3 regions of the Sphingomonas sp. Leaf4 genome follow, and region 1 is predicted to be linked to each of the others. Evidence: riboswitches for the same ligand, from Rfam matches in the RefSeq annotation. Region 1 holds a riboswitch; each other region holds the start of a gene.
What was found. A riboswitch is a leader RNA that binds a small molecule or an ion and turns the genes downstream of it on or off. The one in region 1 is predicted to bind cobalamin.
Positions count from the first base shown of each region.

Region 1 (10,002 bases):
ACGCGGCGAGCAGCAATCCGTCGAGGAACGAGACGTGGTTGACGACCACCACCGCCCGCTCGCCGGGGCGCGGCATGTTCTCCTGCCCATGCACGTCGACGCGGTAGAGCAGCACCAGCAGCGCCCGGATCAACGCCTTGAACACCGTTTCGGGCAGCAGCCAGCACGAGATCAACGCCACCGCCAGCGTCGCGAACCCCATCGCACCGATGACTCCCGGCACCGACGTGCCCGAGGCGAGCAGGCCGGTGACGACCCCGACCATCGCGACGGTGACGATCGCGTTGACGATGTTGTTCGCCGCGATCACCCGCGAGCGTTCGGCGGGTTCGCTGTGGACCTGCAGGATGGCATAGAGCGGCACGATGAACACCCCACCCGACAGTGCGATGCCCGCCAGCGCGACAAGGATATGCCAACTGCCCGGTGTGGTGAGAAACGCCGGCACGTCCGCGCCCGCCACGCCCGGCGCGAAGCCGCGCGTCGCGATCCACAGGTCGATCAGGAACACCGCCATGCCCAGCGCCGCCGCCGGAACGTAGCGCGCCGACACTTCGCCGCCGAGCAGCTTGTTGACGACCAGCGAACCAGTCGCGACCGACACCGAGAACACCAGCAGGAACAGTGTCACCACCCCTGCCCCGGCGTGCAGCGTGCCGCTGACCAGCGGTGCGAATTCGGACAGCAGGATCGCGCCGATCGCGAAGAACCAGCTAATGCCGAGGATCGCCAGCCACACCCCGCGCCCGGCCCGCGCGACCGACAGGATGTCCCAGGTGCCACGCCACAGGTTGCGGTCGATCCGCACCCCCGGCGCCTGCGACGGGGCGGACGGAACGGCAAGGCTGACGAGGAAGCCGAGCACGGCGATGCCGACCGCCACCAGGCCCGCCTCCCATGCCGGAAGGATGCCGCCGAGCAACTGCCCGCCGAGGATCGCGAGGAACGTCCCCGCCTCGATCAGCCCGGTGCCGCCCATCAGTTCATGGCTGCCGAGCTGTTGCGGCAGGATCGAATATTTGACCGGCCCGAACAGCGTCGAGTGCACCCCCATCAGGAACAGGCAGGTCAGCAGCACCGGCACCGACTGAAACCAGAAACCGGCCAGCGCCAGCGTCATGATCGCGATCTCGGCCGCCTTGATCCAGCGGATCAGCCGCGCCTTGTCCCATTTGTCGGCCAACTGCCCGGCCAGCGCCGACAGCAGGAAATAGGGCAGGATGAACAGCCCGGTCGCCACCGTCGCCAGCAGCTCCGCCTTGTCGGGCGCGGCGCGGTACAGCGTGAAATTGGCCAGGAACAGCAGCGCGAACTTCAACAGATTGTCGTTGAACGCGCCCAGGAACTGGACGGCGAACAACGGTGCGAAGCGGCGCTTGCCCAGCAGCGACAGATCAGGTGCGGACATGATCAAAAGCTCCCTCGAACGTGAGCGATAGCGGCAAAAGCTTAACGGGACCGGCCGGGCCGATCCGATTACGAGTCGCGATCATAATGATAAATGAGCATCGCTCAATATAATAATTGGACGGCGCTCAATTTTAGTTTTAGAAAGGGGGCATGGGCCGCCGATCCGATCATAGCCGCAGCGAACTCGAAACCCTGATCCTCGACGCCGGGTCCGGCCTTGTCGCCGAAGTGGGGTTGAGCGGCTTTTCGGCACGCGAGGTGGCACGGCGGATCGGCTATTCGATCGGCACGATCCACAATGTCCACGGCACCGCCGACCGGCTGATCGCGGCGATCAATACCCGCAGCTTCGGGCTGTGGGCGGCGTATCTGGAAGAACGGCTGGCAGCCGGCGATGGCGATCGGATCGCGGCGCTGGTCGACGGCTATTTCGGTTTCGCGCGCGAGCACACCCATTTGTGGACGGCGATCTACGACCACCGCCTGCCGCCCGACATGAATCTGAGCGAAGCGGATGAGACCGGGCGCGGCCTGCTCACCAAGATCGTCGTGCAGGAGGTCGCCGGGGCGCTCGGCCGGCCGATCGACGACGCGGTGGTCGCACTTGCCCGCTCGCTGATCGCCACCGTTCACGGCCACTGCGCCTTCGCGATCAGCGGCGCATGGGAATTGATGGGCGAGGCTGCACCCGAAGCCGCCGCGCTGGCGCGCGTGCGCGAAACGCTGGCGGCGGCAGGGGGGTAGCGGCCGATCACGCTACCTCGAAACCAACGTCCTTTGCCAAGGCGACGGTTTCACCAGCCTAACCGCCGGAAAACGGCGTCGCCCGGCCAGCCGCATCGACGCTGACCATCGTGAACAGCGCGGTGGCGGCGTGCCGCCTTGCCCCGGTCAGCAGGTCCTCGGCGGCGAGGTCGACGCCGATCCGTACCGAACTGCGCCCCGCCATCCGCACCTGCGCGCTCAGCTCGACCATTTCGCCCTCGCGGATCGGCGAGGTGAAATCGATCCGGTCCGATGCCGCCATCACCATCACCCCGCGCGCATGGCGGGTCGAGGCGATGAACGCGGCCTTGCCCATCATTTTCAGCGCATCGCCACCATACAGCGTGCCGTAATGGCTGGTCTGCGTGGGGAACACGATGTCGACCATGCGCAGCACGTCGGTCGGTTCCTCGTCATACGCCGGCACCGGCGGCAGCGGCAGGCGAACCCCGCCATCCTTCACCGCGACCAGCGTGAAGCGCCCGCGCGTACACAGCCGCCGCTCACCCGACACCGGCGCCTCGGCGACCAGCTCGACCTCGACGTCGAGCGAACTGGTGCCGACCCGCACGACCCGCCCGGTCACTTCCACAATGTCGCCGTGGCGGGCGGGCTGCGCGAAATCGATCTTCTGCGACGATGCGGTGACGAACGACGCGCGGCCATGGCGCGAGGCGGCGAGGAACGCGACCTTATCCATATGCGCCAGCGCCACCCCGCCGAACAGCGTGCCGTGATGGTTGGTATCGCCGGGAAAGACGATGTCGACCAGCCGGACGGGGCTGGCCGGCGGTTGCAGGTCGAAGGATGGGGTGTCGGTCACGGGCGTTCTCGATACTGGAGCGGAGACGCGGACCGGACGCGATGCGATACCGCCGGACACACCGACGGCGGGCGATGACGCGACCCGACCGGGCACCCCGCCGGTGAGTGGTATGGCGTCCAAGGCAGGTCTCCTGGCTCGCGGGTCGGTGCGGAGCGACCCGGCCTTCCCAGCACGCGAGGCACCAGTGACACGCAGGGGGTCGTCCACTCGCCGCTTACAGTTGCGGGGGCAGCGCCGGCATCGCACCGGCTTCCCGTCTTAGCTCCGCCCGGCGACGCCGGCCGAAGAACCTCGAACCCCCTGCCCTTCGGCCGGTGCGTCCCCCGCGTCAACCGCGATCAGTCGCGCGCCGTCCCCGGATTGTCGGGCACATGCTCGGCATAGGTCGGCGCGACCCGCGCGGCGGCGGCCTGTTCATAGGCATAGCCCGCGCCGATCAGCAGCGCATCGCTGTTCGCCGTTCCGATGAACGACAGCCCGACCGGCAGGCCAAGCGCCAGCCCCATCGGCACCGTCAGATGCGGATAGCCCGACATCGCCGGCAACTGGCTGGCCGACGGGCCGGAGAACTGGTCGCCGTTCACCGGGTCCGACAGCCATGGCAGCCCATAGGTCGGCGACACGATCGCCTGCGCGTTCGCCGCCGTCAGCACGCCGTCGATCGCGCCCGCCGCCCGCGCCTGCCCATCGCTGCGCGCTTTGCGATAGGCGGGATCGTCCAGCCCCGGCATCGCCTGCGCCGCGACGAACAGCTCCTGCCCGAAATAGCGATGCTCGCGTGGCGCTTCGCGTTCGTTGAAGGCGATCACGTCGGCCAGCGTCCGGGTCCGCACACTCGCCGGGGTCGTCGCCAGATAGGCGTCGAGGTCGGCCTTCAACTCGGCCTTGAGCACCGTCAGCTCCTGCTCGCCCAGTCCCGGCAGGTCGGGCAGCGTCGCCTCCACCAGCACCGCGCCCGCGCCGCGCAGGCAACCGAGCGCACGGTCATAGGCGTCGGCCAGCGCCTTGGGCATCGCCGGGCGCAACACCGCGATCCGCATGCCGCGCAGCGCGCCCGCCGACAGGCCGGCGGCATAGTCGCGCCGCCGGGTGTCGGCACTCTGCGTCGCCGGGTCGGCGGGGTCGCTGCCAGCCATCGCGGTCATCAGCAGCGCCACGTCGCGCACGCTGCGTCCCATCGGCCCTGGCGTATCCTGGCTATGGCTGATCGGCACGACATGCGTCCGGCTGACGAGGCCGATCGTCGGTTTCAGCCCGACCAGCCCGTTCATCGCCGAGGGACAGACGACCGACCCGTCGGTTTCGGTGCCCACCCCGATCGCCGCGAAACTGGCGGCGATCGCCGCGCCGGTGCCCGACGACGACCCGCACGACGTCCGATCGAGCGCATAGGGATTGCGCACAAGACCGCCGACCGCGCTCCACCCGCTCATCGAGGCGTTCGAGCGGATGTTGGCCCATTCCGACAGGTTGGTCTTGCCGAGGATCACCGCGCCCGCCGCGCGCAGCCGCGCGACGACCGGCGCATCGCGCCCGGTGCGATTGTCGGCGAGCGCGAGGCTGCCGGCCGTCGTCGCATTCTCGCGCGTCTCGATATTGTCCTTGATGAGCACCGGTATACCGTGGAGCGGTCCACGGAACTGCCCGGCGCGCCGCTCGGCATCGCGGGCGCGCGCCTCGGCGACTGCCTGCGGGTTGATCGCGATCACCGCGCGCAGGCTCGGCCCCTTGCGGTTCATCGCCTCGATCCGCGTCAGATAGGCGCGGGTCAGCGCCTCGGCGGTGGTGCGGCCGGCGGCCATGTCGTCCGCCAGCGCGGAGGCGCTACGTTCCTCTACCCGGTCCGTTTGCGCCATTGCCGGGGCAGCCACCAATAACCCGAATAGTACCGCGGCCTTGCGCATATCGATCCCCGTCCAGCCATCATCGTCGGCGAGTGTCGGCCAAGCCAGCATTCTTGTCACGTCGCCTAAAGGTAAACATTATCCCACTAAACGAATGGGAATAGTGCCATCGTCCGCCAGCCGGCTAGGATAGCCCTACCGCCAGCAAAGGCGGCTCGCGACGCCGGGGGCGACCGCGACCGGCGAATTTCGGGAGAAGCAGGTTGAAGACCATCGTTGCAGCATTCGGACTGGTTCTGGCGGCGGGCGTCGCCGGGTGTTCGGGATCAAACGGCGTCGACAATTCGGTCGCCGAAACCAACCTGACGACCATCGACGAGCTGCCGGCGAACGATGCGGCCTTCGGCAATGACGCCGCGCTGCTGAACGACACCGCTTATGGCAACGCCGGCGAGCCGCTCGAAGGCGCCGGGCTGAACGCTGCCGACCCGATCGGCAATGCGATCGAGAACGGCGCCGGCCTCTGATTTCGGCGGCGGCCGCCCACGGCCGCCCGCCACCGTCAACGCTCTGGTGAGGCTCCCTAAGCGACCAAGCGTAGCCTCAAGGCCGGGCGATCCGTCGCCCGGCCGCTTTGTATCCGACGAAGGGGATGCCCGATGACCGCCGATGCCGATCATACCCAAGCGGTGCAACAGGCAGTGCGCGCGCTGTCCGCCGCGCGGGCGGCATGGCGGCATGCCCAGCCGAGCCGCCCCGCCCCGGCACGCTTTCCCTCGCGGGGTCCACTGGCGCGCGCGGTATCGCTGCTCGCCGACGCGCTGTTCCCGGCGCGGATCGGCCGGTTTCGCGGCGATGCGGCGGACGAGGACGCCTTCGTCGCCGACCGGATCGGCGAGGCGCTGCACCTGATCGAAGACGAGATCGCACAGGAACTGGCCTATTGGCACGACGTGCAGGGGCTGGTCGCCGGGGCGGACCGGCCGCGCCAGATCGTCCGGCTGTTCGCCGGCACGCTGTCGCGCATCCGCTCGCTGCTCGATACCGATGTCGCGGCGATCTTTCGCGGCGATCCGGCGGCGCGCAGCGTCGATGAAATCCTGATCTGCTATCCCGGCGCCACCGCGATCCTGCACCACCGGATCGCGCATGAACTCGATTCGCTGGGCGCGCCGATCGTCGCGCGGATCGTGTCCGAACTCGCCAACGAACGCACGGGAATCGACATCCATCCGGGCGCGACGATCGGCCCCAGCTTCTTCATCGACCATGGCACCGGCGTGGTGATCGGCGAGACGGCGGTGATCGGCGCGCGCGTCCGCCTCTATCAGCATGTGACGCTGGGCGGGCGCGGACGGCGCGCCAACGGCCACGAACCCGAACGCGGCCCGCATGGCGAACGCGAGGCGCGCCATCCGATCATCGGCGACGACGTGCTGATCTATGCCGGGGCGACGATTCTGGGGAGGGTGCGGATCGGCGACGGCACAGTGATCGGCGGCAACGTGTGGCTGCTGAGCGACGTACCGCCGCGCAGTCTGGTACTGCAACCCGAAGCGGTCGTGGCACCGCGCTGACGCTTCAGGCGAGGACCGGGTAGCCCGCCGCCCGCGCGGCGGCGTCCTGTGCCAGAATATGCTCGCGCAGACCGGGCCGGCTCGCGACCAGACCGGTGATGCCCAGTTCCTCCGGCGCGTCGGCCACCGCCCGTTCGAGCGCGATCCGCAGCCGGGCGACGACCTCGATCGGCGTCGCGGCGGCGGTGACGAACGCCGGGGTCGCGGCCGGCGCGCTGCGGGCAAGCACGCGCAATCGTCCGGTCAGTTCGGGTTCGAACCGGGCGAGCGCGGCGAACGTCACTTCATCGATCGATGCGACATCCGCCTCTTCGTTCGCGACCGCCCGCGCGCTCTCGCGATGCGCCCCGGTCGTCACGATATCGCCGAAGAACCGCCCGCCCGACGCCAGCGGCGCGACCGCATCGCGCAGCAGCGCCACGCCGGTATTCGACCCCGCATCGTTGATCGCCACCCGCCGCCCGCGCAGATCGGCCAGCCCGGTCGCGGGATCGCCCTGCCGCACCACGATCAGGCTGCGGTGTTCCCCCGCGACCTCGGTCCCGGCATAGGCCGGATGGCCGAGCAGGCGCAGTCCACTATGCTCCAGCGCCCATGGCCGGGTGCAGATCATGCCGAGCAACAGCCGGGGATGGCCCCACACCGCCGCCGTCACCACCCCGCGCGTCAATGTCGCCGGCACCACCCGCCGCACGCCGACATCGCGCAGGTGATCGCGGATCGTCGCCCACAAGCGATCGTTCGCCGCCTGCTGTCCGCCATGGTCGTACATGCCGAGCCATGCGATCTCATCCACGGGGATGGCGCACCGCGTCATGGGCATGGAACGCGAACCGGCGGATCACGTCGCGATAGCCGCGATAGCGCGGCTCGCCCCGTCCGTGACGCCGCGCCTCCACGGCGGGCAGGCGATACCACGGTGCGCCCGGATCGGCATGATGCGCGGCATGAAGATTGTTGTTGAGGAACAGCAGGGCCAGCGGCCCGCGCGACACCACCGTCGCCGCGCGCGACGGCCCCGGTGCATCGGCGCGATGTTCGGCATAGCCGCGCAGCAACGACGCCGCCTGCCCCGGCAACACGAAACAGGCCAGATAGGTCAGGATCGGCAATTCGACCACGCGCAGCCACGCCAGCACCAGCGCGACGCCGATCAGATGCGGCCCCCATTCGCGCGCGAACGCCGCCGGCTGCCGCCATGCCCGCGCGGCTTCGTCGGCGAGGAACAGCGCGATGCTGGCGACCGGTCCGACGATCATCTGCCCGACCAGCGTCGATCGAACCCGCGCGATCCGCGCGGTCAATCCATCGCCCGCGACATAGCGCGACTCCGGGTCATGCCGCGGATGCGTCGGCTCGGGCGAGCGATGATGCGCGACATGCGTCCGGCGATACACGCCATAGGGCAGCCACAGCGACAGCGGCACGCCACCGATCAGGTCGTTGACCCGGCGATGGCGCGTGGGATGACCATGGATCGTCTCATGCTGCAACGATCCGTGCCAGCCGAGGAACCAGCCGCCCGCCAGCATCAGCAACGGCACCGGGATCAGCGCATGCGCCGCCGTCACCGCCATCCATCCGCCATAGATCGCCACCGCCAGTGCGAGCGTCGGCCATTCAATCCCAGTCGTCCGTTTCATATTCCCATCATATCGATGGGATAAATAATGACAACCCCTGCTACAGCCCCTCGCCGCCGACCCAGTGGGTGTTCGCGAGGCTCCGGGCGAGCGTCCAGCACTGTACGCGAATGTCGGGGATCGCGACGACTTCCCACCACATGCCGCGCGTCATCGGGCCGATCGCGTGCAGGGTCGGGGTGGCGCTGCCGTCCGCGCCGATCGTCCGGGTCGCGGCATCGACATCGATCCCGAGGTGGCAGGCATCGGGCCGGATCAGCCCCACGCCGGTCAATTGTTCGAGCAACGGTTCGCGGCTGCGCGACAGATCGCCCTGCGGCCCGGTGCAGTTGACGATCCGGGCATAGCGCGCCGTCTCGACCGTATCGCGCCCGCGCGGGCGATGGCGGACCAGCGCGGCATCGCCCGCGCCCGTCACCTCGACCAGCTTGCCCGCCGCGAAGCGCAACTGGCCGGCGGCGACCATCGCATCGATCCGCGCGCCGACCGCCGGGGCCAGCCGGTGGCGATGCACGTCCCAGAACGGCCGCAGGTGGCGCAGGAACCGTCGCCGTTCGGCCCCGTCCGCCCCCGACCACAGCAATTGCGTCACCGGCCGCAGCGCATCGACCGCGCCGCGCCAGCCGTCGCCTGCCGCCGCCTGTCGCACCTCGCGGACCAGCGCGGAGACGCTGCGCGCCGGCTTTTCGCTACGCGGTGCCACCGGCGGCTGGGAATCGTCGTGCGGGCGCGGGCGCAGGCCCCGGCGCGACATGGCGGTGATGCGCCCCGCGAACCCGCGCCTTTCGAGCAGCAGCGCGGCGTCGACGGCGGTCAGCCCCGATCCCAGCAACAGCACCGCATCATCGGCCGACAGGCCGTCGGCGATGTCGCCCGCCCATGGATCGTCGCGATAGACCCCGGCGGGCAAGGCTGCGAGATCGATCCCCGCCGGCGGATGCGGCGGCAGGTTGCCGAGCGCCAGCACCGCGCGGTCGAAGCCTTCTTCACGCCCGTCGGCGAAACGCGCGGTCACGCCGCCGTTGCCTTCCGTCAGCGCGACGACCTCATCGGCAATCAGCGTCAGCCGATCGCCCGCCACCGCCTTCGCATCGGTGAGCAGGTGGCGAAGATACGCGCCATAGACCGTCCGGCGCACGAAGCTGCGCCCGTCGCCCAGCCCCGCCTGACCCAACCAGCGGACGAAATGATCGCGATCGTCGGGAAAGGCGCTCATGTTCGCCGCGCGCACGTTGAGCAGATGGCTGTCGTCCGCCGCGCTATAGGCGACGCCGCGCGCCAGTTGCCCTGGCCGGCGCTCGACCAGCGTCACCCGTGGCCCCTCCTGCCGCAACAGATTGACGGCGAGCAACGTGCCCGAGGCACCGCCGCCGACGATCAGGACATGGGGGTCGGGCAAGGTCATCATCGGCCTCCGGCACGGCGGGTGGTCCGGCGGCTATAGGCGAAGCGGGCGGCAGCGGGCAAAGGGGCAGCGACCGCCCCGAACGCGAGTGTAAGCCTGATGTCCTCCCCGTCGCCATCCTCGCGGCCGCGCCGTGCCACCCGCGCGATCCGCCGCTTCTTCGCCGGACAGGCCGCCGGGGGGCTGGTGCTGCTCGGCGCGGCGGTGCTGGCGCTGCTCGTCGCCAATTCGCCGGCCGCCCCGGCCTATTTCGCGGGACTGGAGGCGCATGTCGGGCCGCTCAGCATCCGCCACTGGATCGACGACGGGCTGATGACGCTGTTCTTCCTGCTGATCGGGCTGGAGGTGAAGCGCGAGCTGATCGCCGGACAATTGTCGGCGTGGGACCAGCGTATCCTGCCCGGCGCGGCGGCGGTAGCGGGCATGGCGGTGCCGGCGCTCCTCTACAGCGCGATCAACGCCGGCACTCCGGCGCTGCGCGGCTGGGCGATCCCGGCGGCGACTGACATCGCCTTCGCGCTCGGCATCGTCG
Region 1 covers NZ_CAKLBB010000026.1:859-10,860, reverse strand. Annotated here, with positions in the region: gene LRA89_RS20235 (acyl-[ACP]--phospholipid O-acyltransferase) at 1-1,408, opposite strand, end outside; gene LRA89_RS20230 (TetR/AcrR family transcriptional regulator) at 1,561-2,154, shown strand; gene LRA89_RS20225 (acyl-CoA thioesterase) at 2,213-2,998, opposite strand; cobalamin riboswitch at 3,105-3,310, opposite strand; gene LRA89_RS20220 (amidase) at 3,340-4,905, opposite strand; gene LRA89_RS20215 (hypothetical protein) at 5,109-5,372, shown strand; gene epsC (serine O-acetyltransferase EpsC) at 5,505-6,422, shown strand; gene LRA89_RS20205 (phosphate/phosphite/phosphonate ABC transporter substrate-binding protein) at 6,427-7,218, opposite strand; gene LRA89_RS20200 (fatty acid desaturase) at 7,211-8,065, opposite strand; gene LRA89_RS20195 (FAD/NAD(P)-binding protein) at 8,106-9,473, opposite strand; gene nhaA (Na+/H+ antiporter NhaA) at 9,570-10,002, shown strand, end outside.

Region 2 (10,002 bases), on a different contig from region 1:
TAGACGAACGCCCAGGTGAAGCGCAGCAGGCAGGCGGCGGCGATCATCACCACCGCGCCGCCGCCGATGCCCAGCCCGATCGCGGCCAGCACCACCGCCCCCGCCACCGCCAGCAACACCGGGCGAAAGCGCAGGGCGTCGGCGACCAGCGCCGCCAGCAGCGGGCCGACCATCCCGGCCGAGGCCGCCAGCGACAGCAGCGTCGCGATGCCCGCCGCCGCCAGCCCGTGCGCGCTGCCGATCCGTTCGAGGAAGGTCCAGCTCAACCCCATGCCGGTAAAGACGAGGAAGATGGCGACCAGCGGCGCGATGCCGGCCGCCGGCACCGGCCGGCGCAGGCTGGCGACCGCGCGGGGCGGGGCGTCGCGCGTCGCGATCGGCACCAGCAGCAACGCGGGCAGCGCGACGACCGATACCGCGATATAGAAGATCGCCGGGCCGTGCGCCGCCATCATCAGCGTCAATATCGCCATGCCGCCCGCCGCGATCACATTCTGCCCGGCGGCATACAGGCTGACCGACACTCCCGGCCGCGCCGACCGCGCCATCAGGCCATAGGCGACGGCACAGGCCAGACCCTCGCCCAGCCCCGACAGCGCGCGCACGCCGATCAGCACCCCGTAATCGGCGACGAAGATCGTCGCGATATTGCCCGCGACCATCACCGCCAGCCCGGCGTGCAGCAACGTGCGTTCCCGCGCGCGCGCCAGCAGCAACGGCGCGAAGGCGGTGGCCAGCAGGATGCCGCCCATGTTCGCCGAGACGACCGCCCCCGCCGCCTCCGGCCCGATGCCGAACTGCCGCTGCAACGCGGCGACCATCACCGGCATGACGTCGGGCAGGGTCACGGCGATCAGCGCGACCGCGACCGCCGCCCAGTCGCGCGGTGCCAGCCCCGTCCAGAACCGGAACGGGTGGGCGCGTGTCGAACCGGGGACCGCCATGGCTTTCATCGGCGCGACGATACACAGATGTATCGCAGATGCCAAAACCGGCGAATAGCTAAGCTTTAATCCCCATCACATTCGTATGCGTTGACGATACACCTGTGTATTGTTCTGCTGGCGGTGCAATGGTAACGACGGGGTGGGCTATGCGAAACATCGGGAAAAATGGCGTCGCGCTGGGTGCGATCATCGCGGTGGCGGGGTGGAGCGACGTGGCGCAAGCGCAGGCCGCCGATCCCGCGCCCGTAACCGATGTCGCCGATGCGCCCGGCGACATCGTCGTCACCGCGCAGAAGCGGGTCGAACGGCTGATCGACGTGCCGGTATCGGTGACGGCGATCGACGCCACCGACCTGACGCGACAGAATCTGACCCAGCTTCGCGACTATTTCGACCGGGTGCCCGGGCTCAGCTACACCGGCGGCGGCGGCTTCACCACGGTCGCGCTGCGCGGCATCACCACCGGGCGCGGGGCCAATCCGACGGTGTCGACCACCGTCGACGATACCCCGTTCGGATCGTCGTCCTTCGCCGGCTATGGCGACCGGCTGACCCCCGATCTCGATCCGTCGAATCTTGAGCGGGTCGAGGTGCTGCGCGGGCCGCAGGGCACGCTGTACGGCGCGAACAATCTGGGCGGGCTCATCAAATACGTCACCGCCACCCCCGATCCGTCGCGCACCCGCGCCGCGTTCGAATTCGGCGGCCAATCGATCGCGCATGGCGACGATGGCGCCTTCGCGCGCGGATCGGTGAACCTGCCGATCGTCGCGGACCGGGTGGCGGTGCGCGTCAACGGCTTCTACCGGCAGGACCCGGGGTTCATCGACAACACGCTGTCACGGGTCGACGACGCCAACAGCGGGCGGGTATGGGGCGGCCGTGTCGCGCTGTTCGCCCGGCCGGTCGATGCGCTGACCATCACCGTGCAGGCATTGACGCAGGACCTGTCGGGCACCGACGCCCCGACCGTCTTCCTTGCCGGCAACGGATCGTCGCCGTTCGGCCGCTGGGCCGCGCCGCTGTCGGCGCGGCCGGTGCCCTATGCGGTGCGCAACCGGCTGTACCAGGGGCGGGTCGCATGGGATCTGGGCGGGGCCGAGCTGAGCTCGATCACCGGCTATGGCGAAAGCCGCTACAACACGCCGACCGATTCGACCGACCGGTTCGCCGCCGTGCTGACCCGCTTCGGCTATCCCGGTCGCCGCGCGATCCTGAGCAACACGATCAACACCGACAAATGGACGCAGGAAGTGCGCCTCGCCTCGCAGCCCGGCGGCACGATCGACTGGCTGGTCGGCGGCTTCTACACCGATGAGGATACGGTCGCGCTGCAAAGCCTCGACGCGCTCGCCGGCGGCGACAGCGCGAACCTGTACGCCGGCAACATCCCGTCCACCTTCCGCGATCTTGCCGCGTTCGGCACGCTCACCTGGCACTTCACCCCGGCGTTCGACGTCCAGTTCGGCGGGCGCGTGGCGGAGAACCGGCAGGTGTACCGCCAGGCGCTGTCGGGGCCGCTCAACGGCGGCACCACCGCCAATGTCCAGCGCTTCCGCGAAACCGCCGCGACGTGGCTGGTGTCGCCGCGCTGGCGGATCGGCCGCGACCTGACCGCCTATGCCCGGATCGCGTCGGGCTATCGCCCCGGCGGCCCCAACACCAACCTGCCCAGCCTGCCGCCGTCGTTCGACAGCGACCGGACGACCAACTACGAACTGGGGCTGAAGGGGCTGACCCCCGATCGCCGGATCGGGTTCGACGTCAGCCTGTTCTGGATCGACTGGACCAACGTGCAATTGTCGGGGAACGACCCGACCAGCGGCTATCTGTTCTACACCAACGGCAGCCGCGCGCGCAGCCGTGGCGCGGAGGCGAGCGTCGACCTGCGCCCGTGGGACGGCGGCACCGTCGCGGTCACGGGCGCCTATACCGATGCCGCGCTGACCCGCGACCTGCCGGCGGGCCGCACCGCCGCGCTGTTCGGGACCGAAGGCGACCGCTTGCCCTACAGCGCGCGCTGGGCGGGATCGGTCGCCGCCGATCAGGACGTGGCGCTGGGCGACGACGTCACCGGCTTCATCGGCGGCACGGCGGTCTACAACGGCCGGCGCATCGCCGAATTCCAGGCGCGCGCCGGCGTGCCGCGGGTGGTGCTGCCATCCTATGCCACGCTCGACCTGCGCGGCGGCGTGCGCAGCGGCCCGCTGGCCTTCACGGTGTTCGCGCGCAACGTGACCGACCAGCGCGGGCGTCTGGGCGCGGCCTATCGCACCGCCGCGACCCCGGCGAGCGGCACCGCGATCAGCGTCATCACCCCGCGCACCATCGGCCTGTCGGTCGGCTACAGCTACTGATCGTCATGGCGAACCGGTTCGACGTCGCGATCATCGGGCTGGGCGCAGTCGGCAGCGCGACGCTGTTGCAGGCGGCCGAACGCGGGCTCGACTGCGTCGGCATCGACCGGTTCGTGCCGCCGCACATCTGGGGATCGTCGCACGGCGAGACGCGGATCACCCGCCGCGCGATCGGCGAGGGGCTGGCCTATGTCCCGCTCGCCCTGCGCAGCCATGCGATCTGGCTCGATCTGGAGGCGCGCACCGGCCGCACGTTGCTGACCGCATCGGGTTGCCTCGTGCTGGCCGAAGGCGGCGGTCCGGCGGCGGACAGCTTCCTCGGCCGCACGATCGCCGCCGCCGAACGGTTCGACATCGACCATGAACAGCTCGACGCCGACGCCATCCGCCACCGCTTTCCCCATTTCGCGCCGGGCGACGCCGACCATGGCTGTTTCGAACCGGGCGGCGGCTATCTCCATGTCGAACGCTGCATCGCGACCAACCTGATGCTGGCGCGGGCGGCGGGTGGCCTCTGCCGCTTCGGCGAGACGGCGGTGGCGCTGGACCCGGTCACCGGCGGCGTCGCCATCGAACTGGCCGGGGGCGAACGCATCACCGCCGCGCAGGTGGTGGTCGCTGCGGGAAGCTGGGCCGGCGCGCTGCTGGGGGAGCCGTTCGCCTCGCTGCTCACCCCGACGCGGCAGGTGATGCACTGGTTTCCGCTCGATCCGGTGCCGGCGCTGGCGGCGGCATGGGCGAACGGGCCGACCTTCATCTGGTCGCATGCCGACCGGACGCGCGATTTCTATGGCTTTCCCTCGATCGACGGCGGCTGCACGATCAAGACCGCCAACGAACAACCCCCGGTCCGCGTGACCCCCGACACGATGCACCGCACCGCCGGTCCCGACGAAGCGGCGGCGATGTACGCCGGGCATGTCGCCGGGCGGCTGCGCGGGGTGCGCGCCGATGCCGCGCGATCCGCGACCTGCCTGTATACCCAGTCGCCCGACGCGCATTTCGCGATCGGCGGCCATCCGGCGATGGACCGGGTGCTGGTCGCCTCTCCCTGTTCGGGGCATGGCTTCAAACATTCGGCGGCGATCGGCGAGGCGATCGCCCAGCGCCTGGCGGGCGAGGCGGACGCGATCGACCTTGCCGGTTTCGCGCTGTCGCGCTTCGACGCGGTCGCCCTGCCGGCGTGACGATCCCGACCCGCACGGTTGCAACGCCGCCACGACCGCGCTATCGGACAACCTCGTTTTCCAACCCGAACATAAGGAGTGAAGCCATGCGCGCAGCGACCGCACCCATCGCCATTCTCACTCCCCGGGTTCCGGAACATACGACATGGGCACTTCCCCCACGGGCGATCACGATCGCCTGATTTCCAGCGGTGGCGACGACGCCACGGCTTCTTCGACGACCATCCGCGTCATCGCCTCGTCCGATAGCTGGATCGAACAGGCGGCGATCGACCAGCTTCACCACACCGCCACCCTGCCCGGCATCGATGCCATCGTCGGCCTGCCCGACCTGCATGCCGGGCGCGGCATCGCGGTCGGCGCCGCCTTCTGGTCGCGGGCGTACGTCTATCCGCATCTGGTCGGCAGCGACATCGGCTGCGGCATGGGATTGTGGGCGACCTCGCTCACCCTGCGCAAATTCCGTCCCGACACCGTCGAGCGCAAGCTGCACGGGCTGGAGACCCCCCTGCCCGATGCCGCCGAGCGGTTGGCGGCGGCGGGGCTGCCGGTGATCGCGGGCGAGGCGCTGGGCACGATCGGCGGCGGCAATCACTTCGCCGAGCTGCTGCGCGTCGAACAGACGTTCGTCGCCGACGCGCCGCTCGATACCGCTGCGGTCCATCTGATGGTCCACAGCGGATCGCGCGGGCTGGGCCAGGCGATCCTCGACAATCACCGCGCCCGCCACAATGTCGCCGGGCTGATCGCGGGCGAGGCGGCGGGCGATGCCTATCTGGCGGCGCATGACGATGCGATACGCTGGGCGATCCTGAACCGCGCGGCCATCGCCGAACGGTTCCTCGACCGGATCGGCGGCGACGGCGTGCGCCTGCTCGACATCTGCCACAACAGCGTCACGCCGTATCGGGGCGGGTGGCTCCACCGCAAGGGCGCGGCACCCGCCGATCGGGGGATGATCGTCATCCCCGGATCGCGCGGCGACCTGACCTATCTCGTCCGGCCGATCGATGCCCGTGCGGGCGAGGCGCTCCATTCGCTGGCGCATGGTGCCGGCCGCAAATGGAGCCGGAGCGAGGCGCGCGGCAGATTGTCGGGCCGCTTCCGCATCGCCGACCTCGAACGGACCAAACTCGGCAGCCGCGTCATCTGCGAGGATCGCGACCTGATCTATGAGGAGGCCCCGCAGGCGTACAAGGACATCCATCAGGTGGTGCGCGACCTGACCGATGCCGAACTGGTCGAACCGGTCGCCACGCTCCGCCCGCTGCTCACCTACAAGACGAGGCGGCCATGAGCGAGATCATCCTGCACCTCTCCGCCGGTCAGGGGCCGGCGGAGTGCGAATGGGTCGTCGGCCGACTGGTCCGGGTCTGGGCGCGCGAGGCGGCGGCGGCGGGCCTCGTGTGCGAACCGGTCGAGCCGGTCGGCGATGCCGCCGCGTCGGTGCTGTTGCGGGTGGCGGGCGACGGCGCGGAAGCGTTCGTCGCCGCGCGGTGCGGCACGATCCGCTGGATCGGGGCCAGTACGCTTCGCCCGCTCCACCGGCGGCGCAACTGGTTCGTCGCCGCGACCCGCGCGCCCGCCGACGGCGACGTGCCCGCGCTGCGCGACGCCGACATCCGCTACCAGACGCTGCGCGCGTCGGGGCCGGGCGGCCAGCATGTCAACAAGACCGACAGCGCGGTGCGCGCCACCCATAGCCCGACCGGCCTCACCGCCTTTTCGCAGGAGCAGCGATCCCAGTTCGCCAACCGCAGGATCGCCCGGCTGAAACTCGCTTTGCTGTTTGACGCGCTGCGCGACGACCGCGACGCCAGCGACCAGCGTACCCTGTGGACACGCAACCGCGAGCTGGAGCGCGGCAACGCGGTCCGCACCTATCGCGGGGACCGGTTCGTATTCGACCATTCAACGATATAAACATATCTTTATATCGTCATTGACAGTCGTCGGGCGATGGTGTTGAAGGCGGTTGTCGAGGTTCCCCGTTCCAGCGATGGCGACGGGGCTAAGACGGGAAGCCGGTGATGTCTTGTCAGGGCAAAATCCGGCGCTGCCCCCGCAACTGTAAGCGGTGAGCGGCGGTTCCTTTTCGTGTCACTGGGCTTTTGACGAAGCCCGGGAAGGCCGGAACCGCCGTGTCGACCCGTGAGCCAGGAGACCTGCCTCCGACGCCATATGTTCCTCGGACGGGGGTTCCTCCGGTGGATCGCGCTTCGACGCCACGGCCCTGCGGCAATCGCCGTCCGGGTCGCGTCACGCCCTGCGCGTTCTGCCGTCGGCGCCCCCGTCCGGCAAAAGCAGGTGAGTCATGGCCGACGGCGGGTGTAGTTTCACGATCAGCAGCATGCCTTTCGACGAGGACTATCGGCCCGTCGACAACACGCGCATCACCACCAATTTCGCCAATCTGGCGCGCGGCGAACGGTGCCGCGAAAACCTGCGCAATACGCTGGCGATGATCGACAATCGCTTCAACACGCTGATGCACTGGGACAATCCGGCCGGCGACCGCTACGGCCTCGACCTCGACATCGTGTCGGCTGCGCTGACGATCGACGACGACGGGCGCGACCGGGCGTTTCCGCTGATCGAGGTGCTGCAGACGACGATCGTCGACAAGGTCGGCGGCGAGCGCGTGCCCGGCATGGTCGGCAACAATTTCTCCTCCTATGTCCGCGATTATGATTTCAGCGTGGTGCTGCCCGACCATCTGAAGCAGCATGGCGCCGGCGCGCCGGTGCGCTTCGGCGAACTGCACGGCAAGCTGTTCAAGCTGTTCCTGCACTCGGCGGCCTATCGCGAGCGGTTCGCCAAGCCGCCGGTCATCTGCCTCAGCGTATCGAGCCGCGAGGTGTATCACCGCAGCGCCAACGTCCATCCGATCCTGGGGGTCGAATATCGCAACGACCGGTCGTCGCCGACCGATGCCTATTTCGCGAAGATGGGGCTGAAGGCGCGCTATTTCATGCCGCCACACGCGGTCGCGCCGCTCGCCTTCTATCACAGCGGCGATCTGGTCGGCGATTACACCAACCTCGAACTCGCCAGCACGGTCGCGACGATGGAGACGTTCCAGAAAATCTATCGCCCCGAAATCTACAACGCCAATTCGGTCGCGGCGGAATGCTATCGCCCCAGCCTGACGTGGCAGGATTATTCGCTGACCCGCATCGTCTACGACCGCGAGGAACGCGCCCGACTGGCGGTCGAACAGGGCCGCTTCGCCGAGGAACAGCTCATCGCCCCGCACGGCGCGCTGCTCGAACGGCTGTTCTCGGACGCATAGGCCGGGTTCGGCGTCTCCCCTCCCTGACAAGGGAGGGGGCGGGGGTGGGTCGGCCGGTTGGGCGCGCTCCCGTTTCCTCGCAGGCCGACCCACCCCCAGCCCCTCCCTTGTCAGGGAGGGGAGCAGCGGTTCCGGCGTTCCGGGTCGAAGGTCGACCGGACGCAAGAGCGGCACCACGAATACAGGACACCCGATCATGACGATGTTGTTGCCGACCACCACTGCGGGCAGTCTGCCCAAACCGCTCTGGCTGGCCGAACCGGAAACCTTGTGGTCGCCGTGGAAGCTCGAAGGCGACGAACTGGTCGCGGGCAAGCGCGACGCGCTGCGCCTCGCGGTCGAGGATCAGCGGCAGGCGGGCATCGCCATCGTCGGCGACGGCGAACAGACGCGCCAGCATTTCGTGACGACCTTCGTCGAGCATCTGGACGGCGTCGATTTCGAGAAGCGCGAGGTGATGCGCATCCGCAACCGCTACGACGCCAGCGTGCCGAGCGTGGTCGGCGCGGTGTCGCGGCCGAAACCGGTGTTCGTCGACGACGCGCGCTTCCTGCGCGCGCAGACCACGCAGCCGATCAAATGGACGCTGCCGGGTCCGATGACGATGATCGACACGCTGTACGACGGCCATTACCGCAGCCGCGAGAAGCTGGCATGGGAATTCGCCTGCATCCTGAACGACGAGGCGCGCGAGCTGGAGGCGGTGGGCGTCGACATCATCCAGTTCGACGAACCGGCGTTCAACGTGTTCTTCGACGAGGCGAACGACTGGGGCATCGCCACGCTCGAACGCGCGGCGCAGGGGCTGAAGGCGCGGACCGCCGTTCACATCTGCTATGGCTATGGCATCAAGGCCAATACCGAATGGAAGAAGACGCTGGGGTCGCAGTGGCGGCAATATGAGGAAACCTTCCCCAACCTGCAGCGCTCGTCGATCGACATCATCTCGCTCGAATGTCACAATTCGCGCGTGCCGATGGAGCTGATCGAGCTGGTGCGCGGCAAGACGGTGATGGTCGGCGCGATCGACGTGGCGAGCGACGCGATCGAGACGCCCGAGGAAGTCGCCGACACGCTGCGCCGGGCGCTGGCGTTCGTCGATGCCGACAAATTATATCCCGCGACGAATTGCGGCATGGCCCCGCTGTCGCAGGGCGTGGCGCGCGGCAAGCTGAACGCGCTGTGCGCGGGCGCGGCGATCGTCCGCGCCGAACTGGGGGACCACGGTTGACGACACTCCTGCGCCGGCTGCGCCCCGACGGCTATATCGTCGCGATCATGGGCATGGTCGCGCTCGCCGCGCTGTTCCCCGCGCGCGGGCCGGCGAAGGACCTGCTCGATCTGGTGGTGCATGGCGCCATCGCGCTGCTGTTCTTCCTGTATGGCGCGCGGCTGTCGCGGCAGGCGATCTGGGTAGGCATGCTGCACTGGCGGTTGCAGGCGCTGGTGTTCGCCACGACCTTCGCCGTCTTTCCGCTGATCGGCCTGGGCATGATGGCCGCGCTCAAGGGCCATGTCGACGACGGGCTCGTCACCGGGCTGGTGTTCGTCGCGCTGCTGCCCTCGACGGTGCAGTCGTCGATCGCCTTCACCTCGATCGCGCGCGGCAATGTCGCGGCGGCGCTGTGCTGCGCGTCGTTGTCCAACCTGGTCGGGGTGGTGCTGACCCCGGTGCTGGCGACGCTGCTGCTCGGCACGGCGGCGGGCGGAATGTCGCTCGACGCGATCGGCGACATCGCGTTGCAGATTTTGCTGCCGTTCGTGGTCGGCCAGTGCGCGCGGCCGCTGATCGGCGACTGGCTGGCGGGGAAGAAGACGCTGACGATGCTGGTCGATCGCGGATCGATCCTGCTGGTCGTCTATGCGGCGTTCAGCGCGGGCATGGTCGCCGGCATCTGGAGCCGGGTGACGCCGCGGGACCTGGGGCTGGTCCTCCTGCTCGACGGTGCGCTGCTGGCGATGGTGCTGGGCTTCACCACCATAGCGAGCCGGCTGCTGCGCTTTTCGAGGGAGGACGAGATCGCGATCGTGTTCTGCGGTTCCAAGAAGAGCATGGCGAGCGGACTGCCGATCGCCAACATCCTGTTCCCGGCGGCCACGGTCGGGCTGATCGTCCTGCCGCTGATGCTGTTCCACCAGATGCAGTTGATGGTCTGTGCCGCGCTCGCCCGGCGCTATGCGCTGCGCACCGCTCCGGCCGCCATGCCGGCGGAGGTGGC
Region 2 covers NZ_CAKLBB010000011.1:35,177-45,178, reverse strand. Annotated here, with positions in the region: gene LRA89_RS16235 (MFS transporter) at 1-944, opposite strand, end outside; gene LRA89_RS16230 (TonB-dependent receptor) at 1,094-3,304, shown strand; gene solA (N-methyl-L-tryptophan oxidase) at 3,310-4,491, shown strand; gene LRA89_RS16220 (RNA ligase RtcB family protein) at 4,637-5,788, shown strand; gene prfH (peptide chain release factor H) at 5,785-6,414, shown strand; cobalamin riboswitch at 6,456-6,678, shown strand; gene LRA89_RS16210 (putative oxygenase MesX) at 6,806-7,783, shown strand; gene LRA89_RS16205 (methionine synthase) at 7,980-9,014, shown strand; gene LRA89_RS16200 (bile acid:sodium symporter family protein) at 9,011-10,002, shown strand, end outside.
Region 2: it holds a riboswitch for cobalamin, as region 1 does, so the genes downstream of both, LRA89_RS16210 (putative oxygenase MesX) here and LRA89_RS20225 (acyl-CoA thioesterase) in region 1, are expected to answer to the same signal.

Region 3 (10,002 bases), on a different contig from region 1:
GGGTATAGACGAACCCCGCGTCCGATCCCGCCTCGCGCTCGATACCCTCGAACGCGGCACAGATCCGGTCGCGCAAGTGTTCGAACCAGCTACGGGCGGCGGCTTGCTGTTCGTCGAGCGGCTTCATGGCCAGCGCTGTGGCGGCTGGGGGCAGGGGGGTCAATGGGGCGGATCGTCCCGCACCCCCACCGGCACGATCATCGGTCCCTCCGCACTCTCCCCGAACCACGCGCGGATGCCGAACACCCCCGCCAGATTGGCCGGCGTCAGCACCGCGGCGGGCGGTCCGTCCGCCACCAGCCGGCCTTCATCCAGCAACAGCAACCGGTCGCACATCCGCGCCGCCAGCCCCAGATCGTGCAGCACCGCCACCACCAGCGTGCCCGCGTCCGCCTCGGCACGCAGCAGCGCCGCGACCTCGAGCCCGTGGCGCGGATCGAGCGCGGCGAGCGGCTCGTCGACCACCAGCGCCGTGCCCCCTTGCGCCAGCGCCCGCGCCAGCAGCACCCGCGCGCGCTCGCCCCCCGACAATGTCGTCGCATCGCGCTCGCGGAGTGCGGAAACATCGACCCGCGCCATCGCCGCCTCGACCGCCGCCCGATCCGCCGCGCCCATCCGCGACATCGGCGCCAGATGCGGCAACCGCCCCAGCGCCACCACCCGCTCGACCGACAGTGGCCAGTGCAGCACCTGCCCCTGCGGCAGATACGCCACCCGCCGCGCGATCTCCGCCGGGCGGAGGTCCGCCCGCCCGTCGATCGTCACCCGCCCGTCGACACGCACCAGCCCCAGCAGCGCGCGCGCCAGCGTCGATTTGCCCGCCCCGTTCGGCCCCAATACCCCGACGAGGCTGCCCGGCGCGAGTGTCACCGAGACGTCGTGCAACACCCGCCGCCCGCCCAGCGTCACCGACAGCCTGTCGGTCGCGATCGTCACCATTGCCGCCGCTCCCGCAACAGGTGGACGAGGAACACCGGCACCCCCATCAGCGCGGTGACGACGCCGAGCTTCAGTTCGGTCGGCGTCGGGATCAGCCGCACCGCGCTATCCGCCAGCGTCAGCAACACCGCGCCCGCCAGTGCGGAGGGCACCAATGTCGCCGAGGGCGAGCGGTCGGTGAACGGCCGCACGAAATGCGGCACGATCAGCCCGATGAAGCCGATCGCGCCCGACACCGCCACCGCGCCACCCACGCCGATCGCGATGCCGCCCAGCAATCGCAGCCGCACCCGCCCCAGATCGACTCCCAGCGCCCGCGCGCCATCCTCGCCCAGCGTCAACGCATCGAGCGCGCGCGCATCGACCAGCAGCAACCCCGCCCCGATCGCGACACAGGGCAGCGCGATCCACACATGCTGCATCGAGCGATCCTCGATAGACCCCAACAGCCATGTCGCGATCTCCATCGCCGCGAACGGATTGGGCGACAGGTTGAGCGCAAGGCTGATCCCCGCACCCGCCAGCATCGACACCGCGATCCCGCCGAGGATTAGCGTCAGCGCACTCTCGCCGCACCCGGCGAGCAGGAACAACAGCACCAGCGCCGCCAGCGCCCCGACGATCGCCATCCCCGGCAACGCCAGCGGCCAGACCGCCGCCCACCCGAAATACAGCGCGACGACTGCCCCCAGCGCCGCGCCGTTCGACGCGCCCAGCACCGCCGGCTCGGCCAGCGGATTGCGCAGATAGCCCTGCAGCGCCGCCCCGCCGATCCCGAGCATCGCCCCCACCAGCAGCGCGACCAGCGTGCGCGGCAGGCGCAACTGGAACAGGATCGTCGCGGCGGTCGCATCCTGCCCCGCTACCGCCGCCGCGACACGATCGACGCCCAGCGCCACCGGCCCGACGCACAGCGAGAGCAGGGCCGCGGCGATTACCGCCAGCATGAGGACTACCCGCATCACCACATCCGACGGCCCCCGCCCTTGCCGAGGTTCCGTACCCTCAAGCCCTCACCGTATCCCCGCGCAGGCGGGGACCCAGAGCCACAACCACGGGCCGTAGTTTCCTGCGGCCCTGGACCCCCGCCTTCGCGGGGGTACGGCAGGCAGCGACGCACACCCCTCCCTCGCCCCCGGCAGAGGGAGAGGGATGCGCAGACTTGGTCCTTGCATAGCAAGGGCCTAGTCGAAGCTGGGAGAGGGGCCTGCGCTCGTACCAGCGAGCGCGCGAGCCTTCGGCTCGCCCAACCGCAGCTAGCCAGCAAGCTGGCAAGCTGCGGTATCCCTCTCCCCTTGTCAGGAGAGAGGGCAAAGCCGACGCACCTGGACGCCAGCCAACACCTACCGCTTGCCTCGAAGCCGTATTCCCCGCCAATGGCGCGATGCGTCTCGCGATCCTGCCCCTGTTGCTCACCGCCTGCACCGCCGCCCCAGCACCGCCGCGCCACGACCCGCCACGCCGCATCGTCTCGCTCAACCTGTGCGCCGACCAGCAACTCCTGGCACTCGCCGACGACGATCAGATCGCCGGTCTCACACGCCTGTCGCGCGACCCCGCCATGTCCGCCGGCGCGAAGCGCGCCGCGCACCTGCCGGTCATCGACGCCACCGCCGAGGACCTGCTCCAAATCCGCCCCGACCTCGTGCTCAGCGACGCCGGCTTCCCCGCCCCCGCATTGGCAGCATTGCCGGACACGCAATTCCGCACCGTCCCCCTGAACTGGGTATCGCGCTACGACGACATCGTCGCGCAACTGCGGCAGGTCGGCGATGCGGTCGGCCACCGCGACCGCGCCGACCGGCTCGTCGCCCGCATGGACGCCGCCCTCGCCCGGATCGACAAGGCGGCGGGCAGGGGACAGGTCGCCGCCGACTATCAACGACGCGGGTTCCTCACCGGCAGCGGGACGTTGGTCGACGAACTGATGGGCCGCGTCGGCCTCGTCAATCTCGCCACCCGCCTCGGCAAGCCGGCCCTGTCGCAACTCTCGCTCGAGGAAATGGTCGCGGCGCATCCCGACCTTCTCCTGCGCAGCGAATCGCCCAAGGTGATCGATCGCGGGACCGAGCTGCTCGCCCATCCCGCGATTGCCGACCTCGCCCGCGTCGATCTGCCGCAGGCGTGGACCGTGTGCGGCGGTCCCGCCTATGTCCTCGCCGCCGAACGGTTGGCCGATGCGGTGCGTTCGGCGGCGAGCCATCGTCAGAAGCCGGCGCGGATGCCGGCATAGGCCGCGCGGCCCGGCGTGCGATAGGTGAACACGTCCTCGTACTTGGCGGCGAAGAGGTTCTCGACCCGCGCGAAGGCGCGCAGCGCCCCCATGATCCGTGCATCGGCGGCGAAGTTCACCAGCGTATAATCGTCCAGTCGCACGCGCGGCCCCAGCGGCAGGTTGGTGAAGTTCGAATCGAAGCTCTTGCCGTTATAGCGCGCGGTCAGCGTCGCGCCGAACGCATCGCCCGCCGCTGCCCAGGTCAGGTTCGCCGATCCGATATGCGGCGGCCGGCGCACTTCCTCGCGCCCCGCCTCGATCGCGTCGAGATAGGTATAGGCGAGGTCGGCAACGAAGCCGTAGCCCAGCGGCGCATGCGCGAACAGCTCGACCCCGCGCTGGCGCGAGCGCGTCGTCCGGTTGGCGGGCGACACGACGAAGCTCGGCGAAAAGGTCGAATAGATCTCGTCGCGCAGCACCGAACGGAACAGCGTCGCGCCCACGCGCACGCCGGCGGCCGGGGTCAGGTCGACGCCGCCCTCGATGCCTTGCGACGTTTCGGGCTTCAGGTTCGGATTGCCGATGAAGCTGCGCGGATCGAAGCCGAACAGTTCATAATTGGTCGGGTTCTTGATGCCCGATCCAGCGGCGGCGCGGACGCGCACCAGCGGCGACAGCGCATAGCTGCCACGCACCCGCCACGTCGTCGCATCCTCGAACCGGTTGTTCAGGTCGCGGCGGATCGACGCGCCGAAGCCCGCCTTGTCGCCGACGCGCAGGTCATATTCGCCGACGATGCCGGTGTTGTCGGTGCTGCGGCCGAGGTTGGCGGGCGAGGGCGCGAACACCGCGACCGACCGGAACCGCTCACGCTCGAAATCGGCGGCGACGGTAAAGGCGTGGGTCAACGTGCCCGCGACCAGTCGATAGGTCGAATCATACGCCGCCTTGAACCGCTCGCCGCGATTGTCGGAGGTCAGGTTTCCATCGGTGCGGCTGTTGCGATGGGTGTCGTTCAACTGGACGGTCGCCGCCTGCGTCCACGCCTCGTCCATCAGATCGAGTTCGGCGCGGGCCAGCCCCAGGAAGCTGCGCGAGGTCGTGCTGTCGCTGCCGTCGACCACGAAGCCATAGGTGGGCGAGGTGAAGTCGAAATCCTGCGGGTTGGTATCGGCCTGCAACCGCGCATAACGGCCCGTCGCGAACAGGCGCAGATTGGGGGCGAGCTCATAGGCGAGCTTGCCCGCGAGCTGGCGGTTGCCGGCGCTCAGGTCACGGTCGCCGATGCCACGCCGCGCCGATGGCGTGCCGTCGGTGTCGAGGAACGCGCCCGACAGGACATAGTCGAGGCCGCTCGCCACGCCGCCGATCCGCGCCGCGCCGCTGACGGTGCCGAACGACCCGCCCTCGATCCGCCCGCGCACGCCCGGCGCGTCGGCACCATTGGCGGTGATGTAATGGATCACGCCGCCGATCGCGTCCGAGCCATAGGTCGCCGACTGCTGGCCGCGCAGCACCTCGATCCGGGCGACGTCGTCGGCGATCAGTGTCGAGAAATCGAACTCGCCGAGGAACGGGTCGGACGCCTCGATCCCGTCGATCAGGACCAACGTGTGGTTCGCCTCGGTCCCGCGCAGCCGCACCTGGGTGAAGCCGCCGACCCCGCCCGACCGGCTGACCGCCACGCCCGGCACGTCGCGCAGGATGTCGCTGACGACACGGGTCTGGCGGTTCTCCAGATCCTCTGCGCCCAGCAGCGTGTAGCTCGACCCAAGCAGGTCGGCGGGCGTGCCATCCAATGCGCGGGTGCCGGTGACGATGATCGGGTCGGCCTCGTCGACCGGCGTATCGCCCGGCAACGCCTGGGCAAAGGCGGACGCGCTGGCGAGCAGCGCGGTCAGGGTCAGCGTGGTCTTCAACATCTGGTCTTCCCCGGGGATGCGCAGGAGCGACACGGCGGGGCGGGCCGCATCGCTGCGGCCATGGGTGGCGCGGCCGACGGCACCCCCCTGGCGCGCGGACCCACGACCAACCCCGGTGCGGCCCCCGCCGCGCATGGGTTCGTCGCTCCACACGGAGAACCGGCCCCGGCCTCCACTGGGCCAAAGGCAGAAGCGACCACGCGCCGGCAGGTCTCCTGGCTCGCGGGTCGTCGCGCGGGTCTGACGCCTTCCCGGGAAACCCCAGTGGCTGTCGATCCCTGTTCGGGGACCAACGTGCAGTCGCGCTCACCGCTCACAGTTGCAGGGACAGCCGCGGTCTTGGGGACAGGTCCCCGCACCGCATTCCCGTTTTAAGCTCCCGAAGGAACACCGGCGTGCATCGGCCCCGGATTTTGCCGGAACCGGCGCGGCCTCTACGCGGCCGGCCCGGCCATGGCAAGCAACCGGCCGGGGGCAGTTTGGGGAAACCGGTGTCAGAATCGCGAAGTTGAACACGCGCATTTCACCGGTTTTGGAATTTTCTGTTCGCATTGTGGAAGCGGAGTTCATCCATCGGAATTTACGCCGTGGAATGCCACAAATCGCGGATTTCCAACGATCTCCCGAACGACGGCCGGACGCTCCGCAAAAACCGGTCGACGCGGGCGGCAGGCGGCATTAGGACAGGGTTTATCGAGTTCAACGCACAGCGCCGGCAGCGGGGAACACCCCGATTGATACCGGTTTCCCACGTCAGGAGAGAGCCATGTTCGACCGCACCTATTACGCCACCCATCCCGACATGATGGAATGCGTCTCGAACGAGGAATTGCGCGACCGCTATCTGATCGAAGGCCTGTTCCGTGAGGGCGAATGCGTCCTGAACTACACCCACGCCGACCGTTTCGTGATCGGCGGCGTCGCGGTGGGCGATGCTCCGGTCAAGCTCCCGACCCAGACCGAACCGAAGTCGGCGGAGGGGCATCCGTTTCTCGAACGCCGCGAAATGGCGGTGGTCAACGTCGGCGACGCCGAGGGCACGCTGACCGTCGACGGCGAGAGCTTCACGCTCGGCAACAAGGACTGCGTCTACGTCACCATGGGTGCGACCGACGTCGAATTCGGCGGGCAGGGCGCGCGCTTCTACATCGCATCGTGCCCGGCGCACAGAGGCTTCACCACCCGCAAGCTCGGCATCGCCGATGCCAATGCGCTGGAGCGCGGCAGCCTGGAGGAATCGAACGAGCGGACGATCTTCCAGCTCGTCATCCCCGGCGTGTGTGATTCGGCGCAGCTCGTCATGGGCCTGACCGTGCTCAAGCCCGGCAGCGTGTGGAACACCATGCCCCCGCACATCCACGAGCGCCGCAGCGAAATCTATTTCTACTTCGAACTGCCGACCGAGAACGACAAGGTGTTCCACTACATGGGCGAAGGCGAAGCGATGCGCCACATCGTCATGGGCAACGAGGAAGCCGTCATCAGCCCGCCATGGTCGGTCCACATGGGGTCGGGCACCCGCGCCTATGCCTTCATCTGGGCGATGGCCGGCGAGAACCAGGACTATACCGACATGAAGGTCCTCGACATCTGCCAGCTCGCGTAAAGGGTTGAGAACGATGGTAAACCCCTTCGACCTCACCGGCCGCGTCGCGGCGATCACCGGAGCCAACACCGGCATCGGCCAGGCAATCGCGCTGGCGCTCGCCGCCGCCGGGGCCGATGTCGCGCTGATCGGTCGCACGCCCGCGACCGACACGGCGAACAAGGCGCGTGCGCTCGGGCGCAAGGCGGAAATCGTCTCCGCCGACCTGTCGACCATCGCGCCCGTACAGGGTGTCGTCGAGCAGACGCTCGACACGCTCGGCGGGCTCGACATCCTCGTCAACAACGCCGGCATCATCCGCCGCAACGACAGCCTCGACTTCACCGAAGAGGACTGGGACGCGGTCATCGACACCAACCTCAAATCGGTTTTCTTCCTCAGCCAAGCCGCCGGCCGCCATATGGTGGCGCAGGGGCGGGGCAAGGTCATCAACATCGCCTCGATGCTGACCTTTCAGGGCGGGGTGCGCGTGCCGAGCTACACCGCGTCCAAATCGGGCATCGGCGGCCTCACCAAGCTGCTGGCGAACGAATGGGCGGCCAAGGGCGTCAACGTGAACGCCATCGCGCCCGGCTATATCGCCACCAACAACACCGCCGCGTTGCAGGCGGACGAGACGCGCAACCGCCAGATCCTTGAACGCATCCCGGCGGCGCGCTGGGGCGATGCCGGCGATCTGGGCGGGGCGGCGGTATTCCTTGCCTCGGCTGCCTCCGACTATGTAAACGGCCATGTCCTGGCGGTCGATGGGGGGTGGCTCGCGCGATGATCCTGTGTTTCGGGGAACTGTTGCTGCGGCTGACCGCGCCGGGCCGTGAACTGCTGATGCAGAGCGGCCGCTTCGACGTGAACGTCGGTGGGGCGGAGGCGAATGTCGCGGTCGGTCTGGCCAATCTCGGCCATGCCACCGCCTGCGCCAGCGCAGTTCCCGACAGCCCGCTCGGGCGCGGTGCCGTCTCGGCGATGCGTGCGCAGGGGGTCGATTGTTCGCGGGTGCTGACCCGCGACGGCCGGATGGGGCTGTATTTCCTGAGCGTCGGCGCGGGGCTGCGTGCCTCCGACATCGTCTATGACCGCGCCGGATCGAGCTTCGCGACGACCCCGGCCTCGGCATGGGACTGGGACAAGCTGCTCGACGGCTGCACCCGGTTGCACCTGTCGGGGATCACCCCGGCGCTTGGCCATGAAACCGCCAACGCCGCCATCGCCGCCGCCGAGGCCGCGCGCGCCAAGGGGCTGACCGTCTCGTTCGACGGTAACTACCGCGCCCGGCTGTGGGACGCATGGGACAGTGATCCGCGCGCGGTACTGACCCGGCTGGTGGGCCTCGCCGACCTGTTGTTCGGCAACCACCGTGACGTATCGCTACTGCTCGGCGAGCAATTTTCGGGCGATGGCGAGGATCGCCGGCGCGAGGCGGCGCAGGCCGCCTTTGCCGCCTTCCCGAACCTCAAGCACATTGCCTCGACGGCGCGGCACGTCGACGACGCCGACCACCACCGGCTGTCGGCGCGGATCGACACGCCGACCCATGCCGTCCAGACCGCGGAAGTCGCGATTTCGGGCATCGTCGACCGCATCGGCGGCGGCGACGCCTTTGCCAGCGGCGTGCTCCACGCGCTGATCTCAGGGCAGGACGAGGCGACCGCCGCGAGCTGGGGCCTTGCCGTCGCCGCGCTCAAACACTCGCTACCCGGCGACGCCAGCCTGTTCCGGCAGGCGGACATCGATGCCTTCCTCGAAGGCGGCCTCGACGTCCGGCGCTAAACCGGTTTCCGGGTAAAAGCCCATCCCGAACCGACGCTTGTGCCGGGACAGGCGAACCGGCAAGGAACGGGCGGGGGAAACCCGCGTTTCTGGACCGATGCGAGGTGACGTGAGCGATAGCGAGGGCGCGACCGGACCGGCCGCACGCGAGGACCGGCGCATCGCCCGTGAGATCGCCGGACTGGCGGGGGGCACCGACCCGTTCGTCGCGGCAGTGCGCGCCACGCGCATGCCGATGATTATCACCGACCCGCGCCTGCCCGACAATCCGGTGGTGTTCGCCAACGACGCCTTTTGTCGCCTGACGCAATATACCCGCGACGAGATTATCGGCCGCAACTGCCGCTTCCTGCAAGGCCCCGACACCGATCCGACGAGTGTCGCGCGCATCCGCGACGCCGTCGCGAACCGGACCTCGATCGAGATCGACATCCTGAACTATCGCAAGAACCGCGATCCGTTCTGGAACCGCCTGCTGCTGGCCCCGGTCGACGATGCGAACGGCGACCTTGCCTATTTCTTCGCCAGCCAGGTCGACGTGACGATCGAGCGTGAGCGACTGGAAGGACTGGAGACGAGCAACGCCGCGCTGATGGCCGAACTCGCCGGGCGGTTCCGCGAGCAGGAGGAGCGCGAGCGCGAGATGCACTTCGCGCTGGAGGCGGGGCGGTTCGGCACTTGGGCGCTGGAGCGCGGGACCTGCCAGCTCACCATGTCGGACATCTGCCGGGCGAACTGCGGTTTTCCGACGGACTATCCGCCGTCGCATGCCGAGGTGCTGGCGATCGTCCATGACGACGACCGCGCCGCCCTGCTCGCCGCGATCGAGCGCAGCTTTGCCGGCGAAGCGTTCGAGAATGAGGCGCGTATCCGCACGCCCGACGGCGAGCGTCGCTGGATCGCCAGCCGGGGGCAGCCGACGATCGGTGCCGACGGCGGCGTCACCCGCCTGACCGGCGTGTCGATCGACGTCACCGCCTACAAGCGGCTGGAGACGATGCGCGCGGCGATGGCCGAGCTGAACGACACGTTGCGCCCGCTCGACGATCCGGTCGAGATGACCGTTGCCGCAGCGCGTATCATCGCTGGGGCATTGGCGGTCGACCGCGTGGGATATGGCGTGGTCGACCGCCAAGCGGAGACGATCACGATCGAGCGCGACTGGAACGCGCCCGGCGTCACCACTATCGCCGGGACGCTGCACTTTCGCGATTATGGCAGCTATATCGACGATCTGAAGCGCGGCGAGACGGCGGTGGTCGAGGATGCCCGGCTCGATCCGCGCACCGCCGCCACCGCGGCGCAGCTCGAGTCGATCAACGCGCGCGCGTTCATCAACATGCCGCTGACCGAACAGGGCGGGCTGGTGGCGCTGATCTATGCCAATCATGGCGAGGCGCGGGTGTGGCGCGACGACGAGGTCGCCTTTGTCCGCGAGGTGGCCGAGCGGACCCGCGCCGCCAGCGAACGCCGCCGGGCGGAACGCGATCTGGCGGCGCTGGCCGTCTCGCTCGAACAACAGGTCGCCGATCGTACCCACGCGCTGGTCACGG
Region 3 covers NZ_CAKLBB010000012.1:99,388-109,389, reverse strand. Annotated here, with positions in the region: gene hemF (oxygen-dependent coproporphyrinogen oxidase) at 1-127, opposite strand, end outside; gene LRA89_RS17100 (ABC transporter ATP-binding protein) at 160-939, opposite strand; gene LRA89_RS17095 (FecCD family ABC transporter permease) at 933-1,901, opposite strand; gene LRA89_RS17090 (ABC transporter substrate-binding protein) at 2,324-3,172, shown strand; gene LRA89_RS17085 (TonB-dependent receptor plug domain-containing protein) at 3,145-5,076, opposite strand; cobalamin riboswitch at 5,265-5,486, opposite strand; gene kduI (5-dehydro-4-deoxy-D-glucuronate isomerase) at 5,843-6,682, shown strand; gene kduD (2-dehydro-3-deoxy-D-gluconate 5-dehydrogenase KduD) at 6,696-7,451, shown strand; gene LRA89_RS17070 (sugar kinase) at 7,448-8,449, shown strand; gene LRA89_RS17060 (PAS domain-containing protein) at 8,559-10,002, shown strand, end outside.
Region 3: it holds a riboswitch for cobalamin, as region 1 does, so the genes downstream of both, LRA89_RS17085 (TonB-dependent receptor plug domain-containing protein) here and LRA89_RS20225 (acyl-CoA thioesterase) in region 1, are expected to answer to the same signal.